3 linked regions of the Azoarcus sp. CIB genome follow. The protein of the gene in region 3 binds, or shares a complex with, the protein of the main gene of each other region. Links are inferred from orthologs where the notes say so. Each region holds a gene or a part of one and is shown on either strand. Other genes may lie near its edges. The genes, in order: accC, accB and accD.

What was found.
Region 1: the proteins of accD (region 3) and accC are in contact, whole or in part, in a solved structure (PDB 8UXZ), measured with the Escherichia coli proteins. The link is inferred for Azoarcus sp. CIB from one-to-one orthologs.
Region 2: the proteins of accD (region 3) and accB are in contact, whole or in part, in a solved structure (PDB 8UXZ), measured with the Escherichia coli proteins. The link is inferred for Azoarcus sp. CIB from one-to-one orthologs.

The regions. Positions count from the first base shown.
Region 1 is NZ_CP011072.1:4,252,911-4,259,931, reverse strand. The notes cover bases 4,139-7,021. They hold accC (acetyl-CoA carboxylase biotin carboxylase subunit), read right to left. Parts: upstream 6,320-7,021; coding sequence 4,958-6,319; downstream 4,139-4,957. Other genes in these bases: aroQ (type II 3-dehydroquinate dehydratase), read right to left, coding at 6,833-7,021; accB (acetyl-CoA carboxylase biotin carboxyl carrier protein), read right to left, coding at 6,330-6,779; prmA (50S ribosomal protein L11 methyltransferase), read right to left, coding at 4,139-4,938. In the rest of the region: AzCIB_RS19065 (GNAT family N-acetyltransferase), read right to left, coding at 1-514; AzCIB_RS19060 (HIT family protein), read left to right, coding at 633-1,043; AzCIB_RS19055 (carbohydrate kinase family protein), read left to right, coding at 1,099-2,034; AzCIB_RS19050 (outer membrane lipoprotein), read left to right, coding at 2,073-2,504; AzCIB_RS19045 (diacylglycerol kinase), read right to left, coding at 2,541-2,933; AzCIB_RS24740 (zinc-ribbon and DUF3426 domain-containing protein), read right to left, coding at 2,954-4,030; more of prmA, read right to left, coding at 4,030-4,138. UniProt on the Escherichia coli protein: This protein is a component of the acetyl coenzyme A carboxylase complex; first, biotin carboxylase catalyzes the carboxylation of the carrier protein and then the transcarboxylase transfers the carboxyl group to form malonyl-CoA.
Region 2 is NZ_CP011072.1:4,251,452-4,254,877, reverse strand. What follows is about bases 1-2,910. They hold accB (acetyl-CoA carboxylase biotin carboxyl carrier protein), read right to left. Parts: upstream 1,726-2,910; coding sequence 1,276-1,725; downstream 1-1,275. Other genes in these bases: AzCIB_RS19010 (hypothetical protein), read right to left, coding at 2,892-2,910; AzCIB_RS19015 (TlpA family protein disulfide reductase), read right to left, coding at 2,328-2,879; aroQ (type II 3-dehydroquinate dehydratase), read right to left, coding at 1,779-2,270; accC (acetyl-CoA carboxylase biotin carboxylase subunit), read right to left, coding at 1-1,265. Also shown: more of AzCIB_RS19010, read right to left, coding at 2,911-3,426. UniProt on the Escherichia coli protein: This protein is a component of the acetyl coenzyme A carboxylase complex; first, biotin carboxylase catalyzes the carboxylation of the carrier protein and then the transcarboxylase transfers the carboxyl group to form malonyl-CoA.
Region 3 is NZ_CP011072.1:3,401,816-3,412,077, forward strand. The notes cover bases 1-2,967. They hold accD (acetyl-CoA carboxylase, carboxyltransferase subunit beta), read right to left. Parts: upstream 1,936-2,967; coding sequence 1,066-1,935; downstream 1-1,065. Other genes in these bases: folC (bifunctional tetrahydrofolate synthase/dihydrofolate synthase), read right to left, coding at 1-1,050; trpA (tryptophan synthase subunit alpha), read right to left, coding at 1,932-2,747; trpB (tryptophan synthase subunit beta), read right to left, coding at 2,789-2,967. Also shown: more of trpB, read right to left, coding at 2,968-4,000; AzCIB_RS15080 (phosphoribosylanthranilate isomerase), read right to left, coding at 3,987-4,610; tRNA pseudouridine(38-40) synthase TruA, read right to left, coding at 4,611-5,405; AzCIB_RS15090 (energy-coupling factor transporter transmembrane component T), read right to left, coding at 5,402-6,058; AzCIB_RS15095 (motility hub landmark protein FimV), read right to left, coding at 6,068-8,938; asd (aspartate-semialdehyde dehydrogenase), read right to left, coding at 9,175-10,262.

The sequences.
Region 1 (7,021 bases), 850 kb from region 3 along the record:
CCTTCAGGCGATTGTACAGGCTGGCGGCAGTGTGTCCGCCGTCGGCCATGCTGACGGAGGCGCAGCCGATCAGGTAGTCGTAGCCGTTTTCCCGCATGTAGCGGGCAAGGCCGGCCCACAGCAGCGTGATGACGGCGCCGCTGCGGTAGTCGGCGTCGATGCACGAGCGGCCGATCTCGACGATGCGGTTGCGCAAGTGCTGCAGGCGCGTGAGGTCGAATTCGTTTTCGGAGTAGTAGCCGCCGACCTTGCGCGCGGCAGCGGGCGACAGGATGCGATAGGTGCCGACAATGCGCCCGGCACCCTCGTCGCGCACGATCAGGTGCTCGCAGTAGGGGTCGTAGATGTCGCGGTCGACGCCCGGCGTGCGGCTCGGCAGGCGGGCGCCCATTTCGTCGGCGAATACGCGGTAGCGCAGCTTCTGCGCTTCGAGGATCTCGGTTTCGCAGCCTGCGAGCCCGACGTGCAGATTACGGGTGCGGCGTTCCGCGGTGTGCGCCTGTTTCTGAAGCATGGCTTTCATCCTTGTTCTGGCGTGTTCCCCGCATTGTCGAAATGCTGCGTTGCGGTGCCATGACGAGGGCGTTACGATGGGGTGACGAAATCGAGTTCCGTCCGTTTGGGGAGAGTCAATGGAAAACTGTGTGTTCTGCCGCATCGTGAAGGGGGAGCTGCCCGCCTCCAGGGTGTTCGAGGACGAGTCGACGCTGGTGTTCATGGATCTGCAGTCGGTGAATCCCGGCCACATGCTGGTGGTCGTCAAGCCGCACCGTGCGAATATCTATGAACTCGACGACGAGCTGGCGGGTGCCGCTTTCCGCACCGCGGCCCGCATGGCGCGTGCGGTGAAGGCGGTCGTCGGCTGCGAAGGGGTGACGCTGCTGCAGGCGAACGAGAAGGCGGGGGCCCAGACCGTGTTCCACTTCCACATTCACGTCGTGCCGCGCTGGGAGGGCGACGGCATGGCGCTGGCGTGGCCGGCGAAGAATCCTCCGCGCGAGGCGCTCGAGGAGATGGCGGCGAAGCTGCGGGCGGCGCTGTAGGGGCAATGCTGCGGCGCCCTATAATGGCGGGATTATCCTTCCTCCGGGTTATTGAATGTCCATCCTCGTCTGCGGCTCCATGGCTTACGACACGATCATGGTGTTCCACGATCGTTTCAAGCGCCACATCCTTCCCGAGCAAATCCACATCCTGAACGTGTCGTTTCTCGTGCCGGACATGCGGCGCGAATTCGGCGGGTGCGCCGGGAACATCGCCTACAACCTGAAACTGTTGGGCGCGGAACCGCTGATCATGGCGACCGTGGGGGACGACGCGGAGCCCTACCGCCTGCGCCTGCAGCGGCTCGGGCTGCGCCAGGATCACGTGAAGCACGTACCGGACAGCTTCACCGCACAGGCCTTCATCACCACCGATCTCGACGACAACCAGATCACGGCCTTTCACCCCGGAGCGATGAACTACTCGCACCTCAATCGGATCCAGGACGCGAACGGCGTGAAGCTCGGTATCGTCTCGCCGGACGGCCGCGACGGCATGCTGAACCATGTCGCGCAGTTCGCCGACGCGGGAATCCCCTTCGTGTTCGATCCGGGCCAGGGGTTGCCGTTGTTCTCGGGCGAGGAGCTGCTGCATTGCCTGAACCAGGCTACCTATTGCACGGTCAATGATTACGAAGCGCGCCTGCTGTGCGAGCGGACCGGGCGTACGATCGAACAGTTGGCGGAAAGCGTCGAGGCGCTGGTTGTCACGCTGGGACCCGAAGGCTCGCGCATCTATGCGGAAGGACGTTGCATCGAGATTCCGTGCGTGCCGACCGATGAAGTGGTCGATCCGACCGGATGTGGCGATGCCTACCGGGCGGGTCTGCTGTACGGGATTGCAGAAGCTTACGATTGGACGCGGACCGGGCGCTTGGCGTCCCTGATGGGATCGATCAAGATCGCCAGTCGCGGCGGGCAGAATCACGCGCCGGATCGCGACGCGATCGCCGCGCGTTATGCGAAGGAATTTGGAGAGGCATTATGGTGATGGGTGCGAGGCAGTGTGCCGTTACAGCGGCATTTGCCATGTCGGTGCTGGGACTCGGGCTGGGTGGTTGCGCGACCGGGCTGGGCGGCGAGACCTACTCGCGCGGCGAAGCACGCCGGGCAATGACGGTGCAGTACGGTGTGGTCGAATCGGTTCGCTACGTGAAACTCGAGGGCACCAAGACCCCGATCGGCGCACTCGGGGGGGCGGCGATCGGCGGCATTGCGGGCAGTGGCATCGGCGAAGGGCGTGGTGCGGCGATCGCGACGGTGATCGGTGCGGTCGCAGGCGGCCTTGCCGGTTCGGCGATCGAGGAGGGCGCGACGCGCTCTCAGGGCGTGGAGGTCACCGTCCGGCTCGAGAACAATCAGCTCATGGCGGTCGTTCAGGACGACAAGGGCGAGGATTTCCGGTCCGGCGATTCGGTCCGCATCGTGCGCGACGGATCGACCACGCGCGTGACGCGCTGAGCCTGGCCCCGGGCTGATTGGGAGTTCAGGCTCCGATCAGCCCAGCAGGACCAGTCCCCAAACGCAGGCAAGATTGACGAGCGCAAGCAGGACGGCGGCGCTGCCGATGTCCTTCGCCCGCTTGGCCAGCAGGTGGCGTTCGAGCGAAACCCGGTCGACCGTCGCCTCGATCGCCGAATTGATCAGCTCCACAATCATCACGAAGAGCACGCTGCCGATGAGCAGGGCCTTGCCCGCCCCGGTTACGGGCATGAACAGCGCGAGCGGGATGAGAATGGCGGCGAGGATGCACTCCTGGCGGAAGGCGTCCTCGTGCCGGAAGGCTGCGCTCAGGCCGTCGAACGAGTAGCGCAGGGCGTTGAACAGGCGGGTGAGTCCGGTCTTGCCCTTGAACGGGCTTTCGTGATGCTCGTGGTGCGGCTGGGTCATGGGGTGGCGTCGCGTGAGTGTCAGGGGTAGAAGGCGTAGATCCGGTATCCGGACGCGCCCAGTCCGTCTGCCGAAAAGGGCAAGGTGACGGCGATGTCGCGTCCGGCGGCGAATCCCTGTTCGAGATCTGCGTCCGGAAACCAGTCCTGCGGCGTGAGTACGCGCCGCACGAGAGGGCGATCCCGGGCGTCGGTCAGGGTCAGTTCGAGGTGCGGCCACGCCAGCGGATGGGGCGCGCGGTTGCGGATCGTTGCGTTCAGGACGAGGTTGGCCGCCTTGCCGGGCTCGGATTGCAAGTCCGAGGATTCGACGCTGATCAGGCCGGCGATGTGCGGCAGTTCGACCGTGCAGCCCAGGGCTTGGCATGCATTTACCAGCACTGGTCGCAGGGATGGCCAGTCCCGTGCGAGGTCGGCGCGGAAAAGATAGAGCAACTGCGCCGCGAGCATCCCGCTCAGCAGGCCGATGGCAAGGCCGGTGAGGCCGTGGCGGGCAGGAGGGGGCGCAGGCGGTGCGTAGTCTGCGAACTCGTCTTCGGTATCCGTCGGTGGTTCGGTGAGCGCAGGCGCGGGTTCTTCGGCATGCGAATCCTCGTCGACGCGTGGTGGCGTCACGAAACCCGGCTCGAGCCGGTCAGGCGACGCAGGGCCGGGCATCAGGGTGTCGGGCGCGTATTCCTCTGCAGGTTCCTGCTGCGACAGATCGTCGTTATCCCGCCATGACCGGTGAGCGGGCGTGTCGGTGTCTTCTTCGCTCCGGTGCTCCGGCTCGGGCGTGCGTTCCTCAGGTTCCTGTCGCGCAACGTTTGCCTCGCGTTGCGCGGCGCGCTGCGGGACGAGCGCGTCGGGCAATTCGAAATCGAGCTCGTCGGAGAACGTGTCCGCCGCCTTGTCTTCGAGTACGAAGAAGCGATCGGAGCGGTCCGGTGCTGGTTCGGGCGCCTTGGGTGCTGCAGGTGAGGTTGCGTCCTCGATAAGGTTGTCCAGTGCGTCGAACGGGAGCAGGCAGCTGCCGCAGCGCACTTGCCCGTGGTGTGCGCGCAGCTGTTCGCTCCGCACCCGGAATACCGTGTGGCAGGCCGGGCAGCGGGCGAGCATCAGTCGTTGCCGGCCCCGGTGGCGGGCCGGGTGCCTTCCAGTCGCGCCCAGCCCTCATGGGTCGTGCCGACGCGCAGTGCGATGAAGGGGGCGTAGGCGGCGATGACCTGATCGGTCTGGGTGTCGAGTACGCCCGACAGCGCGATCCGTCCGCCGGGCGCCACGCGCGCGGCCAGCAGGGGCGCGAGCACGCACAGCGGGTTGGTGAGGATGTTGGCGACGACGATGTCGAACTGCACGTCGAGCGCTTCGCGCGAATGCTGCAGGCGCATCGTCACGCCGTTGCGCTCCGCATTGTCGTGCGCGGCCTCGAGTGCCTTGTCGTCGATGTCGACGCCCAGCACATCGGCAGCGCCCAGCTTTGCCGCGGCAATGCCGAGGATGCCCGAGCCACAGCCGTAATCGAGCACGGCGGCGCCCGACGTGACCGTGTCGCACAGCCACTCGAGGCACAGGCGCGTGGTCGGGTGCGAGCCCGTGCCGAAGGCCATGCCGGGGTCGAGCTCGATGTTGATGGCGGCCGGATCGGGGGCGGTGTGCCAGGAAGGTACGATCCACATCCGGTCGGTGATGCGGATCGGGTCGAACTGGCTTTGCGTGAGTTGTACCCAGTTCTGTTCCGCGACATCTTCGAGCGTGAAGGGCGGCACCGCGTCGAAGCCCGCGTCGGCAGCCGCCCGCGCCAGGGCGACCGTGAGATCGGCGTCGGCGGCGAACAGGGCGATCACGCGACTGTGGTCCCAGAGGCCCTCCGGGTGATGGCCCGGTTCGCCGAACTGCGGCTTCTCGGCATCGGTGCCGGCGTCGGCGTCGTCGATGCTGATGGAGAGCGCGCCCGCCTCCATCAGCGCCTCGGACAAGGCCTCGGCCTTCTTCGCCTCGGCCTGCAGGGTCACGGAAATCCACATGAGCGGCGGCTCCGGCTCGTCAGCTTTTCTTGACTTCGTTGCGGTCGGCCAGCTTGTGCTCCAGGTAATGGATGCTGGTGCCGCCTTCGATGAAGCGCGCGTCGAGCATGAGTTCCTGGTGCAGCGGCACGTTGGTCTTGATGCCCTCGACGACCATCTCCGACAGCGCGATGCGCATGCGGCGGATCGCCTGCTCGCGCGTGTCGCCGTAGGCGATCAGCTTGCCGATCATCGAGTCGTAGTGCTGCGGGATGGTGTAGCCGTTGTAGACGTGCGAATCGACGCGGATGCCCGGGCCGCCCGGCGTGTGCCAGTTGGTGATCTTGCCGGGGCAGGGGGTGAATTTGAACGGATCTTCGGCGTTGATCCGGCACTCGACCGCGTGACCGCGGAAGACGATGTCCTTCTGGCCGAACCACAGCTTTTCGTTTGCCGCGATGCGGATCTGGGCCTGCACGATGTCGATGCCGGTGATCAGTTCGGTGACCGGGTGCTCGACCTGCACGCGCGTGTTCATCTCGATGAAGAAGAACTCGCCGTTTTCGTACAGGAATTCGAAGGTGCCGGCGCCACGATAGCCGATCTTGCGGCAGGCTTCGGCGCAACGCTCGCCGACCTTGGCAATGGCCTTGCGGTCGATGCCGGGCGCGGGCGCCTCCTCGATGACCTTCTGGTGGCGGCGCTGCATCGAGCAGTCGCGTTCGCCCAGATACACCGCGTTGCCGTGAGCGTCGGCAAGAACCTGGATCTCTACATGGCGCGGGTTCTCGAGGAACTTCTCCATGTACACGACCGGGTTGCCGAATGCCGCCTGCGCTTCGGCGCGGGTCGTCTGCACGGCGTTGAGCAGCGCAGCTTCCGTGTGCACCACGCGCATGCCGCGTCCGCCGCCGCCGCCGGCTGCCTTGATGATCACCGGATAGCCGACCGCGCGCGCGATCTTGACGATCTCCTTGGGGTCTTCCGGCAGGGCCCCGTCGGAACCCGGCACGCAGGGCACGCCAGCGGCCTTCATCGCATCCTTCGCGCTGACCTTGTCGCCCATCAGGCGGATCGTTTCGGCGCGCGGGCCGATGAACGCGAAGCCGGACTGTTCGACGCGCTCGGCGAAGTCGGCGTTCTCCGACAGGAAGCCGTAGCCGGGGTGGATCGCTTCGGCGTCGGTGACTTCCGCCGCCGAGATGATGGCCGGCACGTTGAGGTAGCTCAGCGCCGAGGCGGCGGGGCCGATGCACACCGACTCGTCGGCGAGCTTCACGTACTTGGCCTCGGTGTCCGCGACCGAGTGCACGGCGACGGTGCGGATGCCGAGCTCGCGGCAGGCGCGCAGCACCCTCAGCGCAATCTCGCCGCGGTTCGCGATCAGGATCTTATCGAACATGGCGTGCCGATCAGGCGATGACGAACAGCGGCTGGCCGTACTCGACCGGCTGGCCGTTCTCGACCAGGATCGCCTTGATCGTGCCGGTGAACTCCGACTCGATCTCGTTCATGAGCTTCATCGCTTCGATGATGCACAGGCGGTCGCCGATGGCGACGCTCTGGCCGACGTCTGCCAGCGGCTTCGCGCCCGGCGCGCTCGCGCGGTAGAAGGTGCCGACCATCGGCGACTTGACGACGTTGCCGTCGGGTAGGGCGTTGGCCGCTGGCGCCACGACCACATCGTTCGCGGGGACCACAGCCGGAGCGGCCATGGGCGCAGCGGCCAGATAGGCGGGAGCCGCGGGGGCGGCGATGTGTTTGGCGATGCGTACCTTCTCTTCGCCCTCAGTAACCTCCAGTTCGGAAATGCCCGATTCCTGGACGAGGTCGATCAGTTTCTTCAGCTTGCGCAGATCCATGCTGTTCTCCGGACAATGCGGCGCCTTGCTGGGCCGCCAGAGTGGTTTTGTGTTTAGCTTTTCCGCAGTTGCGTCAGGGCGAATTCGAGTGCGGCCATGTAGCCGTATGCGCCCAGCCCGCAGATGACGCCGATGGCGCGATCGGAAAAATAGGAGTGATGCCGGAACGGTTCCCGCGCGTGGATGTTGGACAGGTGCACTTCCACGTAGGGAATCGCTACCGCGGCCAGCGCGTCGCGCAG
Region 2 (3,426 bases), 850 kb from region 3 along the record:
TGGTGCAGCGGCACGTTGGTCTTGATGCCCTCGACGACCATCTCCGACAGCGCGATGCGCATGCGGCGGATCGCCTGCTCGCGCGTGTCGCCGTAGGCGATCAGCTTGCCGATCATCGAGTCGTAGTGCTGCGGGATGGTGTAGCCGTTGTAGACGTGCGAATCGACGCGGATGCCCGGGCCGCCCGGCGTGTGCCAGTTGGTGATCTTGCCGGGGCAGGGGGTGAATTTGAACGGATCTTCGGCGTTGATCCGGCACTCGACCGCGTGACCGCGGAAGACGATGTCCTTCTGGCCGAACCACAGCTTTTCGTTTGCCGCGATGCGGATCTGGGCCTGCACGATGTCGATGCCGGTGATCAGTTCGGTGACCGGGTGCTCGACCTGCACGCGCGTGTTCATCTCGATGAAGAAGAACTCGCCGTTTTCGTACAGGAATTCGAAGGTGCCGGCGCCACGATAGCCGATCTTGCGGCAGGCTTCGGCGCAACGCTCGCCGACCTTGGCAATGGCCTTGCGGTCGATGCCGGGCGCGGGCGCCTCCTCGATGACCTTCTGGTGGCGGCGCTGCATCGAGCAGTCGCGTTCGCCCAGATACACCGCGTTGCCGTGAGCGTCGGCAAGAACCTGGATCTCTACATGGCGCGGGTTCTCGAGGAACTTCTCCATGTACACGACCGGGTTGCCGAATGCCGCCTGCGCTTCGGCGCGGGTCGTCTGCACGGCGTTGAGCAGCGCAGCTTCCGTGTGCACCACGCGCATGCCGCGTCCGCCGCCGCCGCCGGCTGCCTTGATGATCACCGGATAGCCGACCGCGCGCGCGATCTTGACGATCTCCTTGGGGTCTTCCGGCAGGGCCCCGTCGGAACCCGGCACGCAGGGCACGCCAGCGGCCTTCATCGCATCCTTCGCGCTGACCTTGTCGCCCATCAGGCGGATCGTTTCGGCGCGCGGGCCGATGAACGCGAAGCCGGACTGTTCGACGCGCTCGGCGAAGTCGGCGTTCTCCGACAGGAAGCCGTAGCCGGGGTGGATCGCTTCGGCGTCGGTGACTTCCGCCGCCGAGATGATGGCCGGCACGTTGAGGTAGCTCAGCGCCGAGGCGGCGGGGCCGATGCACACCGACTCGTCGGCGAGCTTCACGTACTTGGCCTCGGTGTCCGCGACCGAGTGCACGGCGACGGTGCGGATGCCGAGCTCGCGGCAGGCGCGCAGCACCCTCAGCGCAATCTCGCCGCGGTTCGCGATCAGGATCTTATCGAACATGGCGTGCCGATCAGGCGATGACGAACAGCGGCTGGCCGTACTCGACCGGCTGGCCGTTCTCGACCAGGATCGCCTTGATCGTGCCGGTGAACTCCGACTCGATCTCGTTCATGAGCTTCATCGCTTCGATGATGCACAGGCGGTCGCCGATGGCGACGCTCTGGCCGACGTCTGCCAGCGGCTTCGCGCCCGGCGCGCTCGCGCGGTAGAAGGTGCCGACCATCGGCGACTTGACGACGTTGCCGTCGGGTAGGGCGTTGGCCGCTGGCGCCACGACCACATCGTTCGCGGGGACCACAGCCGGAGCGGCCATGGGCGCAGCGGCCAGATAGGCGGGAGCCGCGGGGGCGGCGATGTGTTTGGCGATGCGTACCTTCTCTTCGCCCTCAGTAACCTCCAGTTCGGAAATGCCCGATTCCTGGACGAGGTCGATCAGTTTCTTCAGCTTGCGCAGATCCATGCTGTTCTCCGGACAATGCGGCGCCTTGCTGGGCCGCCAGAGTGGTTTTGTGTTTAGCTTTTCCGCAGTTGCGTCAGGGCGAATTCGAGTGCGGCCATGTAGCCGTATGCGCCCAGCCCGCAGATGACGCCGATGGCGCGATCGGAAAAATAGGAGTGATGCCGGAACGGTTCCCGCGCGTGGATGTTGGACAGGTGCACTTCCACGTAGGGAATCGCTACCGCGGCCAGCGCGTCGCGCAGGGCGACGCTCGTGTGGCTGTAACCGGCCGGGTTGATGATGATGTAGTCGATCGCTTCCACGGCTGCAGCCTGGATGCGGTCGATGAGCTGCCCTTCGTGATTGCTCTGGAAGGACTCGACGACGACTCCGGCTGCACGGGCACGCGCATCCATCGCGGAATGGATGTCGGCCAGCGTGGTGCGGCCATAGACATCGGGTTCGCGAGTGCCGAGGAGGTTCAGGTTGGGGCCGTGCAGAACCAGGATTCGAGTCTGCGGAGGCGGTGGGGCCTCGGTGGTTTTGCTGCGTTTTGAGCGCGTCATGTCGGCAAGTTTGCCGCAGATCGCTGCACTTTGTCCAGTGAAAGCGTTCCGGGTACGTCAGCGCGAAGCGAGGAGTGCGCGAATTTTGCCCTCAAGTTCCGCTTCATTCAAGGTGCCGAGCTTCACGAAATCCAGTTCGCCCTGCCGGTCGAAGATCGCGGTGAACGGGAGTGCCTGGGACGTGTTTCCGAGCGCGCTCGTCACGGCTAGCGTCTGCAGCGGAGCGATCAACAGCGGATAGGGGACCCTGTTGTCCTCGGCGAATCTGCGCACGTTGTCGGGCTGGTCGATGCCGATGCCGACGAATTGCACCGGTGCATCGGCGAAGCGCCGGCTCACGGCGGCGAATTCGGGGATCTCGCGCAGGCAGGGCGGGCACCATGTCGCCCAGAAATTGACCACCAGCACCTTGCCGCGCCACTGCGAGAGCGCCTGGGGCTGACCGTTGCTGTCGGGCAGGCTCAGCGCGAGTATGGGTGCCCCGGCCTCGCGGGCGACCTGCGCCGTCGCAGGGCGAGCGGGCGGCGCGGCGCGCTGGGTGAGATAGCCGGCGAGTCCCGCGGCTGCGGCGACGCCAAGGATCAAGGCGTTGCGGACGAATGGCTTCATGTTGCGACCGGTTCAGCGTGCGGGTTCGGGTTGGGTCTCGCTGCCGCCCTGGGCGAGCAGCGCCTCGACCGTAGGCAGGCGCGCCCTGTCCGCACGCCGTCGGTTGGAACGTTCGGCGTCGGCCGGATGGATCGACAGGCGGATCGGAACCTGTTCCCACTCGAAGCTCAGGATCGCTTCCGGCGCGTGCGGCGCGGGACGGCGCGGTTCGCGGTGTTCGTAGGCAATGTTCTGGTTGAGGAAGAAGATCTCGACTTCCTTGGCGCTCTCCGCGAAGAGTTCGATATCGACCTCCGTGTAGCGACCCGCGGTGCCGTCGAGCGCACCGCCGGTGAGGTAGGGGCGGAAGTCGTCGAGCAGGCGCATCACGCCGATGGCGGCGCGACGCATCTCGAGCACGCGCTCGGCCTGCTCCTCGTCCTGGTAGAGCGCCTGCCAGGCGCGCAGCTCGGCTTCGATCTCGGCGTTGTTGGGCAGGGAATCCGTGTCGGACGCGCCGAGTTGGCGCGCGGCCTTGCGTTTGGCGAAACCGAAATCGCTGATGCCG
Region 3 (10,262 bases):
ATCGACGCGATCCTGGATCAGCTTCACGACACCTTCTACGTCCTTGTCCGCGAGCATGCCCAGGACTGCCCACGTTTCAGGGAAGAACCCCATGTTGGACAGGTTCTCGGACAGCACCCCTGCCGCCTGCGGGTTATGCGCGACGTCGAGCACCACCGAGGGTCGTCCCGGCAGAACCTGAAAGCGCCCGGGCAGCTCGACGAGCATCAGCCCCTGGCGGACCGCCTGCATTGACACGGGAATCCGCTGTCGCAGGGTTTCCAGCGTCATCAGCACCGCCGACGCGTTCAGGAGCTGGTTGGCCCCGCGCAACGCGGGGTAGGCAAGCCCCCCACGACGCGCACCGCCCTTGCTCCACCATGTCCATTGAGTGCGGTCGCCGCTGAATCCGAAATCCTCGCCAACCAGCTTCAGGTCGGCGCCGATCGCGCGTGCATGGCCGACCAGCGTGGCGGGGACCATAGGATCGGAACAGATTGCTGGACGCCCCGCACGGAAAATGCCGGCCTTCTCGAAGCCAATCTTCTCCCGCGTGTCGCCCAGCCAGTCCATATGGTCCATCGCGATGCCGGTCACGATGGCGCAGTCGGGGTCAATCGCATTTACCGCGTCGAGGCGCCCGCCGAGGCCGACTTCGAGGATCACGACGTCGAGCGGCGCACCGCAAAATGCCCACCAGGCGGCGAGCGTTCCGTGCTCGAAGTAGGTCAGCAGGGTTTCGCCGCGCGCCTCCTCGACGGCACGAAAGGCGCCTACCAAGGTCTGGTCATCAACCTCGCGTCCGTCGATGCGCACGCGCTCGTTGTAGCGCAGCAGATGCGGGGACGTGTAGCAGCCGACGCGATACCCGGCGGCGAGCAGAATCGCCTCGAGCATGGCGCAGGTCGAGCCCTTACCGTTGGTACCCCCAACGGTGATCACCACAGCATCGCTGCGCACGTCGAGCGCATCGCGCACGCGGGAGACGCGATCCAGGCCAAGCTGGATCTGGACCGTATGGCGGCTTTCGAGCAGCTCGAGCCAGCCGCTCAGGGATTCAGGAAAATGCATGAAGTGGAACGGAAATCAGACGCCGATGGCGGGCTGGCGCGTCAGCAGGGTGAGGAGTTCGGCGACCTTCGAGCGCATCTCGCGCCGATCGACGATCATGTCGATCGCGCCCTTCTCGAGCAGGAACTCGGAGCGCTGGAAACCCTCCGGCAGGGTTTCGCGCACGGTCTGCTCGATCACGCGCGGGCCAGCGAAACCGATCAGCGCGCCCGGCTCGGCGATCACGACGTCGCCCATGAAGGCAAAGCTCGCCGACACGCCCCCCATCGTGGGGTCGGTGAGGATGGTGAGGAACGGCAGCTTGCGCTCAGCGAGCTGAGTGATCGCGGCGGTGGTCTTGGCCATTTGCATCAGCGAGAAGAGCCCCTCCTGCATGCGGGCACCGCCCGTGGCGGTGATGCAGATGAAGGGAAGACGCTGCTCCAGGGCCGCCTTGGCGCCGCGCACGAAACGTTCGCCCACGACAGACCCCATTGATCCGCCGAGGAAATCGAACTCGAAGCAGGCGACCACGACCGGCACCGTCAGGATGGAACCCTGCATCACGACCATCGCATCAGCTTCGCCGGTATCGTCGTTCGCTGCCGAAAGCCGCTCGGTGTAGCGCCGCGAGTCCTTGAATTTCAGCGGATCGACCGGCACGACTTCGCTACCGATCTCGAAGCGCGCTTCCGCGTCAAGCAGTTGATCGAGCCGCGCCCGCGCGCGCAGGCGCTGGTGGTGACCGCACTTCGGACACACGCTCTGGTTGCTTTCGAGATCGGAACGGTAGAGCACAGCCTCGCATGCCGGGCACTTGCTCCAAAGGCCTTCCGGAATCGACTTGCGCGCAGCGCTTTCGGCGCGCTTGATCTTCGGCGGCAGCAGTTTCTGAAGCCAACTCATCGCGGAGCTCCTTGGATCTGGTCGAGCGCAGCACGCACGCCCTCAACGAAGTTCTTTACCCGGGCTACCGCCTGATCGCGCGGACTGTTTTCGATCTCTTCGATGATGCGGCTGCCGATCACGACCGCGTCGGCCACCTCGCCGATACGGCGGGCCGATTCGGCGTCGCGGATGCCGAAGCCGACGCCGACCGGCATGCCGACGCCCTGACGAATCTGCGGCATGCGCGCAGCGACATCGTCGAAATCGAGGGCCCCCGAACCAGTCACCCCTTTGAGCGAAACGTAGTAGATATAGCCGCTGCCGATCATCGCGACCTCACGGATGCGCTGTTCGGTGGAAGTCGGCGCCAGCAGGAAGATGGGGTCCATACCGCCCGCCTTGAGCGTGCGCGCAAACGCTTCGCATTCCTCGGGCGGGTAATCCACGACGAGAACCCCGTCCACGCCGGCAGCGCCGGCAGCGGCGACGAACCGTTCGACGCCCATGGCTTCGATCGGGTTCGCATAGCCCATCAGGACGACCGGCGTATCGGAATTCGTCGCACGGAAGTCGGCCACCAGCGCGAACACCTTGCGCAGGCTCATCCCGTTGACGAGTGCGCGCTCGGACGCCCGCTGAATGGTCGGGCCATCCGCCATCGGGTCGGAGAACGGCACGCCCAGTTCTATGATGTCCGCCCCGCCATCGACGAGCGCATGCATCAGCGGCACGGTGAGTTCGGGAGCGGGGTCGCCCGCAGTGATGAAGGGGATCAGAGCCCGCCGCCCTGAGGCCTGCAGGCTCTGAAAAACTGACTGGATTCTGGACATATGCGGTATCGGGATGCGCGGGCCCGTCAAGGCCCGCGGAGTCAGAACTGGATGCCGGACTTTTCGGCGACGGTGTGCATGTCCTTGTCGCCGCGCCCGGAGAGATTGACTAGCAGGATCTTGTCGCGCGGCAGGGTCGGCGCCAGCTTCGCGGCATACGCGAGGGCGTGGGACGACTCGAGCGCGGGGATGATGCCTTCGAGATGACACAGATTATGGAAAGCGGCCAGCGCCTCCTCATCGGTGACGCCGACATACTCCGCACGGTCGCTGTCCTTGAGCCAGGCGTGCTCGGGCCCTACGCCCGGATAGTCGAGGCCGGCCGAAATAGAATGGGTTTCGATGATCTGGCCGTCGTCGCTCTGGAGCAGGTAGGTGCGGTTCCCGTGCAGCACGCCGGGTGTGCCGCCGGTGAGGCTGGCCGCGTGACGCCCGGACTCCAACCCCTCGCCGTACGCTTCCACGCCGATCAGCCTAACGCCCGCAACGTCGATGTAGGGATGGAAGATGCCCATCGCGTTCGATCCACCGCCGACGCACGCAATCACATAATCGGGCTGGCGACCGGCCATCTCGGGCATCTGCACGAGGCATTCCTTGCCGATGACTGACTGGAAGTCGCGCACCATCATCGGGTACGGATGCGGCCCCGCCACCGTGCCGATGATATAGAAGGTGTTATGGATGTTCGTGACCCAGTCGCGCATCGCTTCGTTAAGGGCGTCCTTCAGCGTCTTGGAGCCCGATTCGACCGGAACGACCTTCGCCCCCAGGAGCTTCATGCGGTACACGTTGGCGGCCTGGCGTTTCATGTCCTCGGCGCCCATATACACCACGCACTCCATCCCGTAGCGCGCAGCCACCGTCGCCGTTGCGACCCCATGCTGACCGGCGCCGGTCTCCGCGATCACGCGCGGCTTGCCCATGTATCGCGCAACGAGCGCCTGGCCGATGCAGTTGTTCACCTTGTGCGCGCCGGTGTGATTCAGATCCTCGCGTTTGAGGTAGATCTGCGCGCCGCCGAGCGAATCCGACATGCGCTTCGCGTGGTAGATCGGGCTCGGCCGGCCAACGTAGTGCTTGAGCTCATATTCGAACTCGGCCATGAAGGCCGGGTTGTTCCTGCACGCCTCGTAGGCGGCCTTGAGCTCGTCCAGCGCAGGAATCAGCGTCTCGGCCACGAACACGCCGCCGTACGGCCCGAAATGACCGCGCGAATCAGGAAACCGGTATGACTTGTCAACCGTCTGCATTGCGTACTCCAGCGACGAACGCGGCAATCCGTGCCGCGTCCTTGATACCCTTGCCCGACTCCACGCCACTGGATACATCGACAGCCCACGGCCTTACGCGGCGGACTGCCTCGGCGACGTTATCGGGATCCAACCCACCGGAAAGGATCAGCGGCCGCCCAAGGCGCTCGGGAATCAGGGACCAATCGAAGATCTTGCCGCCGCCGCCGTAGCCTTCGACAAACGCGTCGAGCAGCAATCCGGAAGCGGACGGGTGGGAAGCCGAGAATTCTACCAGATCGACTCCGGGTCGCACGCGCGCTGCCTTGATCCAGGGGCGACCGAAGCCTGCACACAGGGCTTCCGTTTCCTCGCCGTGAAACTGCAGGAGCTGCAACGGCACCTGCGCGACCGCCTGCTGCACGTAGGCTGGATCGGGATTCACGAAAAGACCCACCGTCGTGACGAACGGCGGCACCAGCGCGGCCAGCTCCGCCGCACGCTCGAACGCGACGAAACGCGGGCTGGGCGGATAGAAGACCAGTCCGATTGCATCCGCGCCAGCCTCGACGGCGGCATGCACGTCCTCGGCGCGGGTCAGGCCGCAGATCTTAATTCGGGTTCTGGACACTCAGACGAAAGGGATACGCGGGAGCGCGATGATACGCCCTTCGTCTGGCAGCGGCCAGTGCGAGGGGTACTCGACACCTGCGAGATACAAACCGTCGGGAGTGAAGGTCATCGCCGCGCGGCTGCGGTCGCGCGAGTGCAGCACTTCGGACATCCACTCTGGCGGGTAACAACCCTTGCCGACGTAGACCAGCGAGCCGATCAGGTTGCGCACCATATGGTGCAGGAAGGCATTCGCCCAGAAATCGAAGACGATGTAATCCCCGTCGCGCCTCACCTGCGCCTCGTGCATGAGTTTGATCGGCGATTTAGCCTGGCACCCGGCGGCACGGAAGGCCGAAAAATCCTGCCAGCCGAGGATGGAACGGGCGGCCTCGTCCATCGCCGCTTCATCGAGCGGCGGGTGAAACCATCCCACGCGACCGGCCAGGAGCGCCGGCCGCACGGCCGAGTTGTAAAGGATGTAGCGGTAGCGGCGCGAAACGGCACAAAAGCGCGCATGGAAATCGTCACCGACTTCCACCGCCCAACGGACTGCGACCGGCGCCCTCATCCGGGCATTGGTACCGCGGACCCAGCCATGCAGCGAACGCACGGATTGGGTGTCGAAATGCACCACCTGCGCCGTTGCATGGACGCCGGCATCGGTCCGCCCAGCACAGTGCAGTCGCACCGGGTGACCGGCCATGCCCGAGAGGGCTGCCTCGAGGTGGTCCTGAACGGTCTGCCCGTGGGACTGGCTCTGCCAGCCCTGAAAAGCGTCGCCTGCATATTCGACGCCAAGAGCAATTCTCATCGTGTTACTCCGAACCACAACGCCGCTACGCCCAGCACCACGAGCAGAGCCGCCAGATCCCACCATGCAAAGGCTTCGCGGGTAAACACGATCCTGTCGGTGCCGTTGCCGTTGATGCCGTCATCCTCGAGCCAGTCGCGCCACGCAGCCGCTGGTGCCGATTCCACGTAGCGCAGAACGAGCATCAGGCGCACCGCCAACCTCTCGGTAGGGAGGCCGAGCCATCCCAGGGGGCGCAGCAGGGCATGCAGACCGCCGACGAGACGTGATACGGGAAGTCCCTCCAGCAGCAGCGCCACGCACAACACGACCGCAACCAGCCGCCCCACATGCTCGGCAGCCAACATCAGCCCTTCGCGGCTCGGACTGAGCTCGGGAAGCGCCGAAAAGAGCGCCTCGCCCGGAGTGAATCCGGCGAACAGCGCGAGTATCGCGAGGATCAGAAAACGCACGCGCCGCAACAACTTCAGGCTACGTGTAGGCGCAAACCACCATCCGGCAAGCGCGCACAATCCTGCCGCAACCGACAGGACCATAGGCGACATAACCTGCAGGACAACGACGCACGCCATCCACAACGCAATCACGAATCCGGAATGCATGAAAATGAACGGGCCGCCCGGCGGCGGCCCCTTGGAATGCGCGGACTGCAACCCCGACCGTTAACCGATTCGCTCAGCCAGGCGCGCCGCCGCCTCCCGCTGCTCCGCCGAGCCCTCGCGCAACACTTCCTGAATGAGTTCGCGAGCACCTTCGGTATCGCCCATTTCCTCGTAGGCGCGGGCCAGCTCAAGCTTCGTATTGACCTCTTCGATCACATCCGCACCGGGAGCCGGAGCGTCTGAAGACCCGTCGCTCGCGGATAGCGCCGTATCACCAATGCCCGCGAATTCGGCCGCTCCGGTCTCCGGCGTCAAAGGCACTGCGGAAGTTGCCTCGAGGTTCAGATCGATACTCGCGAGATCGAGCGCGGGAGGAGTCGCAGCCGGCTGGTTTGCACCCCCATCGAGGTTGAAATCGAAATCCAGCAGACTGCTGTCGAAAGACGTCTTTTCGAGATCATCCGCCGCTGCAATGCCGCTCGCGGCCGGTGTGCGATCTTGCGAAATCATGGTCTGATCGAGGCTGACTTCGCCTGCCGCCGACACAGGGGCGGCATTGAAATCCGGCGCAAGATCGAACTCGAGAGCCTGATCAGCGGCCGCAAAATCCATCCCCTGACCTATCACGGTCGCGAGCATCGGATCGGCAGCAGGCGTCGAAATCGGCTCCGCCTCGACCGCCTGCCCGGTTACCGCGCCGACATCAAGATCGAAGGAGGCTGCCGCTTCGAGGGGGTGGGCCGCGATCTCTGCGGGCAGAGCAGCGTCGATTTGCGGCATGGGAGCCTCCGCCGCAGCGGCAGCACCCAAATCGAGGCCGGCATCGAGATCGAAGTCGAGCGCTCCGGCGTCGACCTCCGGCAAAGCTTCGATTCCGGCATCCACTGGCATTTCGGTCGACAGCGACCCGCGAGCCGCAGACCCCGCCACCGCGAACGATGCATCGGGAGCGCCCCCGGAATCGCCTGCATGGGTGGCCACCGCCGCTAGACCCGCCGCGACCGCAGCCCCCGCAGCGAAACCTGCGGTCGGGATGCCGCTGGCGACCGAGGCACGATACAGCGGATTCTCTGGATCGAGGCGACGCCCCATTTCGGCCGCCTTCTCCCAATCACCGCCTTCACCACCGGTCCGCGAATAGAGGTCCGTCGCGGTGTTCTCGAACGCCTTCAGGTTCTTGCGCTGGGCGTAGATCTCCAGCAGCTTGACGTAGATCGCCATCCTCGATGTGTCGGTCTTCAAGGCATCGAGCAGGATCTCTTCGGCCTGCGCATCGCGCCCGTAAGCCATATACACATCGGCCTCGGCGACAGGGTCGACGCCCTCGTCGGTGTCAATCGCCGAAAGGCCGGACTGGCTGAAATCCGTGTGCAGTACGCTGCTCTCACCCGTATTGACACTCTGACCGCCCGTTGCCCCGAACACCGAATTGGTCGGCGGCGGGAAAGCGCTCGCGACGGATTCAAGCCCGTGTTCCGTATCCTGCTTGCGCCGCTGCCGCGCCTTGATGCCGACATACGCGAGGAGGAGCGCGAGAATGCCGCCGCCTCCGGCCAGGACCATCGAATCACCGAGCAGGCTTTGAACGACGCCCGGTTCCTCGACCGGCGCCGGCGCCGGTGCAGGTGCTTGTGCCGGGGCCGACTTGGGCGCCGGGACGGGAGCAGGTGCCTGCTCCTGCACCGGGGCCGCCGCCTTCTGCGTCTCAGCCTCAATGGGCTGCTGCGCGGGGGCCGAAGGCGCTGCAGAGGGCTCCTGAGCCGGAGCCGACGGTGCTGCGGTCGCCTGTTGCTGCAACTGCGCCATGCTTTCGCTACGCAGGTTCAGCAATTCCTGCATCTGCTTGACACTGGCCTCCAGCGCAGCGACGCGCTGGTTCGCCTCTTCGAGTGCCTTGTCACGTGCGACGAGCTCCTCCTCGAGCGCCTGAAGGCGAGCGAGGCGGGCCTTGTCGGCGCCTTTCGCGGCGCCCTGCTCGGACGGGGCTCCGGAAACCTTAACCTGATCGCCTGCCGTCGGTCGTGCAGGTTCGTCGACTTTCGGCACAATCGTGCCTGCATCGCCGCGCGACGGCGCGGATTCGGGCGCCGCGGGCCGTGCGGCCACGGCTCCGGCGAGCTTTCTGCGATAGGCGGCAAAGTCCGCTGATTGGGCCTGAACCTCGCGACGCGCTTGACCGGGATCGATCTCGCGAACGCGCACATCGGACGGAACGGTCACGATCGATCCGGTGCGCAGGCGGTTGATGTTATTCCCTTCGAAGGCGTCGGGATTCTCGCGAAACAGGGCGATGAGCATCTGATCGAGGCTGGCGCCTTCGGGCCGGTTCGCCTCGGCGATACGATGAAGCGTATCGCCCTTCCTGATCTCATGGTGCTCGCCGCCAGTCCTGGCCGCCTGGCCTGCAGCCGGCGCCTGGCCTGCAGCCGGCGCCTGGTTTGCGGCCGGCGCCCTGCGCTGAGTCGACGCGGCCGGAGCTGCAAGCGGTGCAGCGACCGGAGCCGCTCCGCGCCCGGCGGCGGAAGCCGGGGCGCCTGCCGGCACGGGATCGAGCAGGAAGGTGTATTCGCGCATTAACCGTCCGGACGCCCAGTTCAGTTCGATCAGGAGATCGACGAACGGGTCGTTGAACGGCCTGTCGCTGGTGATCTTGACAACGGAACGGCTGCCCCTGCGCTCCACCGCGAAGCGCAGCCCCGATATTGCAGCGGTATATTGAAGACTTGCCTGACGGAATGCTTCGGGCGGAGCGACGCGCGCCGAAAGCGACTGTAGCTCCTCATTACTCGCATTCAGCTCGACCTCTGCCCTGAGCGGCTGTCCGATGCCGCTGAAAACATGGATCGAACCGAGTCCGGCTGCATTGCTGCCTAGTGGGAGCATGGCGATCGCCGTCGCGATCAGGGAAGCCTTGATCGATGTCTTCATCATTGCCTTATCATCCGCACCCTAGTCTGGGTACCAAACTGCGTGGAATATGGACGTCGCGGACGCGGCCGGGCATCCGTCATGCCCCGGCAATCTAACATTTTGTTTAAGTTTTGGCAGCAATTCTTTAATTGCCAAGACTATTTTCCAAGCCGCGAATACCAGCATCCTGCCTTGAGGACCAACGCATAGGACATGGGAAACGGCGATGCGAACGCCGTTTCCTCATGTCATGACGATCAGCGATCGAGAAGGATCCGCAGCATGCGGCGCAGGGGTTCGGCAGCCCCCCACAGCAGCTGGTCGCCGACGGTGAAGGCGCCGAGGTATTCGGGCCCCATCGCCATCTTGTGCAGACGGCCGACGGGGACCGTCAGGGTGCCGGTGACGGCCGCCGGGGTCAGTTCGCGCTCCGAGATCTCACGCTCGTTGGGCACGACTTTTACCCAGTCGTTGGCCTGCGCGATGATGTCGCTGACCTCGTCGAGCGGCACGTCCTTGCGCAGCTTGATCGTGAGGCCCTGCGAGTGGCAGCGCATCGCGCCGATGCGTACGCACAGACCATCAATCGGAATGCTGCCAGGGCTGCGGAAGGCGGGCCGGCCGAGGATCTTGTTGCATTCGGCGCCCCCCTTCCACTCCTCCTTCGACTGGCCGTTGTCGACCGGCACGTCGATCCACGGGATCAGGCTGCCGGCGAGCGCCGTGCCGCGGAAATTCTTGACGGGAAAATCCCCCGAACGCATGGTCGCGGCGACCTTGCGGTCAATGTCGAGGATCGCGGACGCAGGATCGGCCAGTTCCGTCTTGACCGCATCGTGCAGCGCACCCATCTGGGCGAGCAGCTCGCGCATGTTTTGCGCGCCAGCGCCGGAGGCAGCCTGATAGGTCATGGCCGACACCCATTCCACCAGGTCATTCTGGAACAGGCCACCGAGGCCCATCAGCATCAGGGAGACGGTACAGTTGCCCCCGATCCAGTCGCGGCCGCCCTTCACGAGCGAATCCTTGATCACGTTCATATTGACCGGATCCAGGATGATCACCGCGTTGTCTTCCATGCGCAGGGCGCTTGCGGCGTCGATCCAGTGCCCCTTCCAGCCGGAGGCACGCAGCTTCGGATAGACGGACTTGGTGTAGTCGCCGCCCTGGCAGGTGATCACAATGTCCATCTGCTTGAGCATGTCGATGTTCGACGCATCCTGCAGCGGCAGTGCAGCTTCCTTGCCGCCGAAAGCGGGCGGCTTGCCACCGGCTGCGGACGTCGAGAAATACACCGGCTCGATGTGGGCAAAGTCGCCCTCCTCGACCATGCGCTGCATCAGCA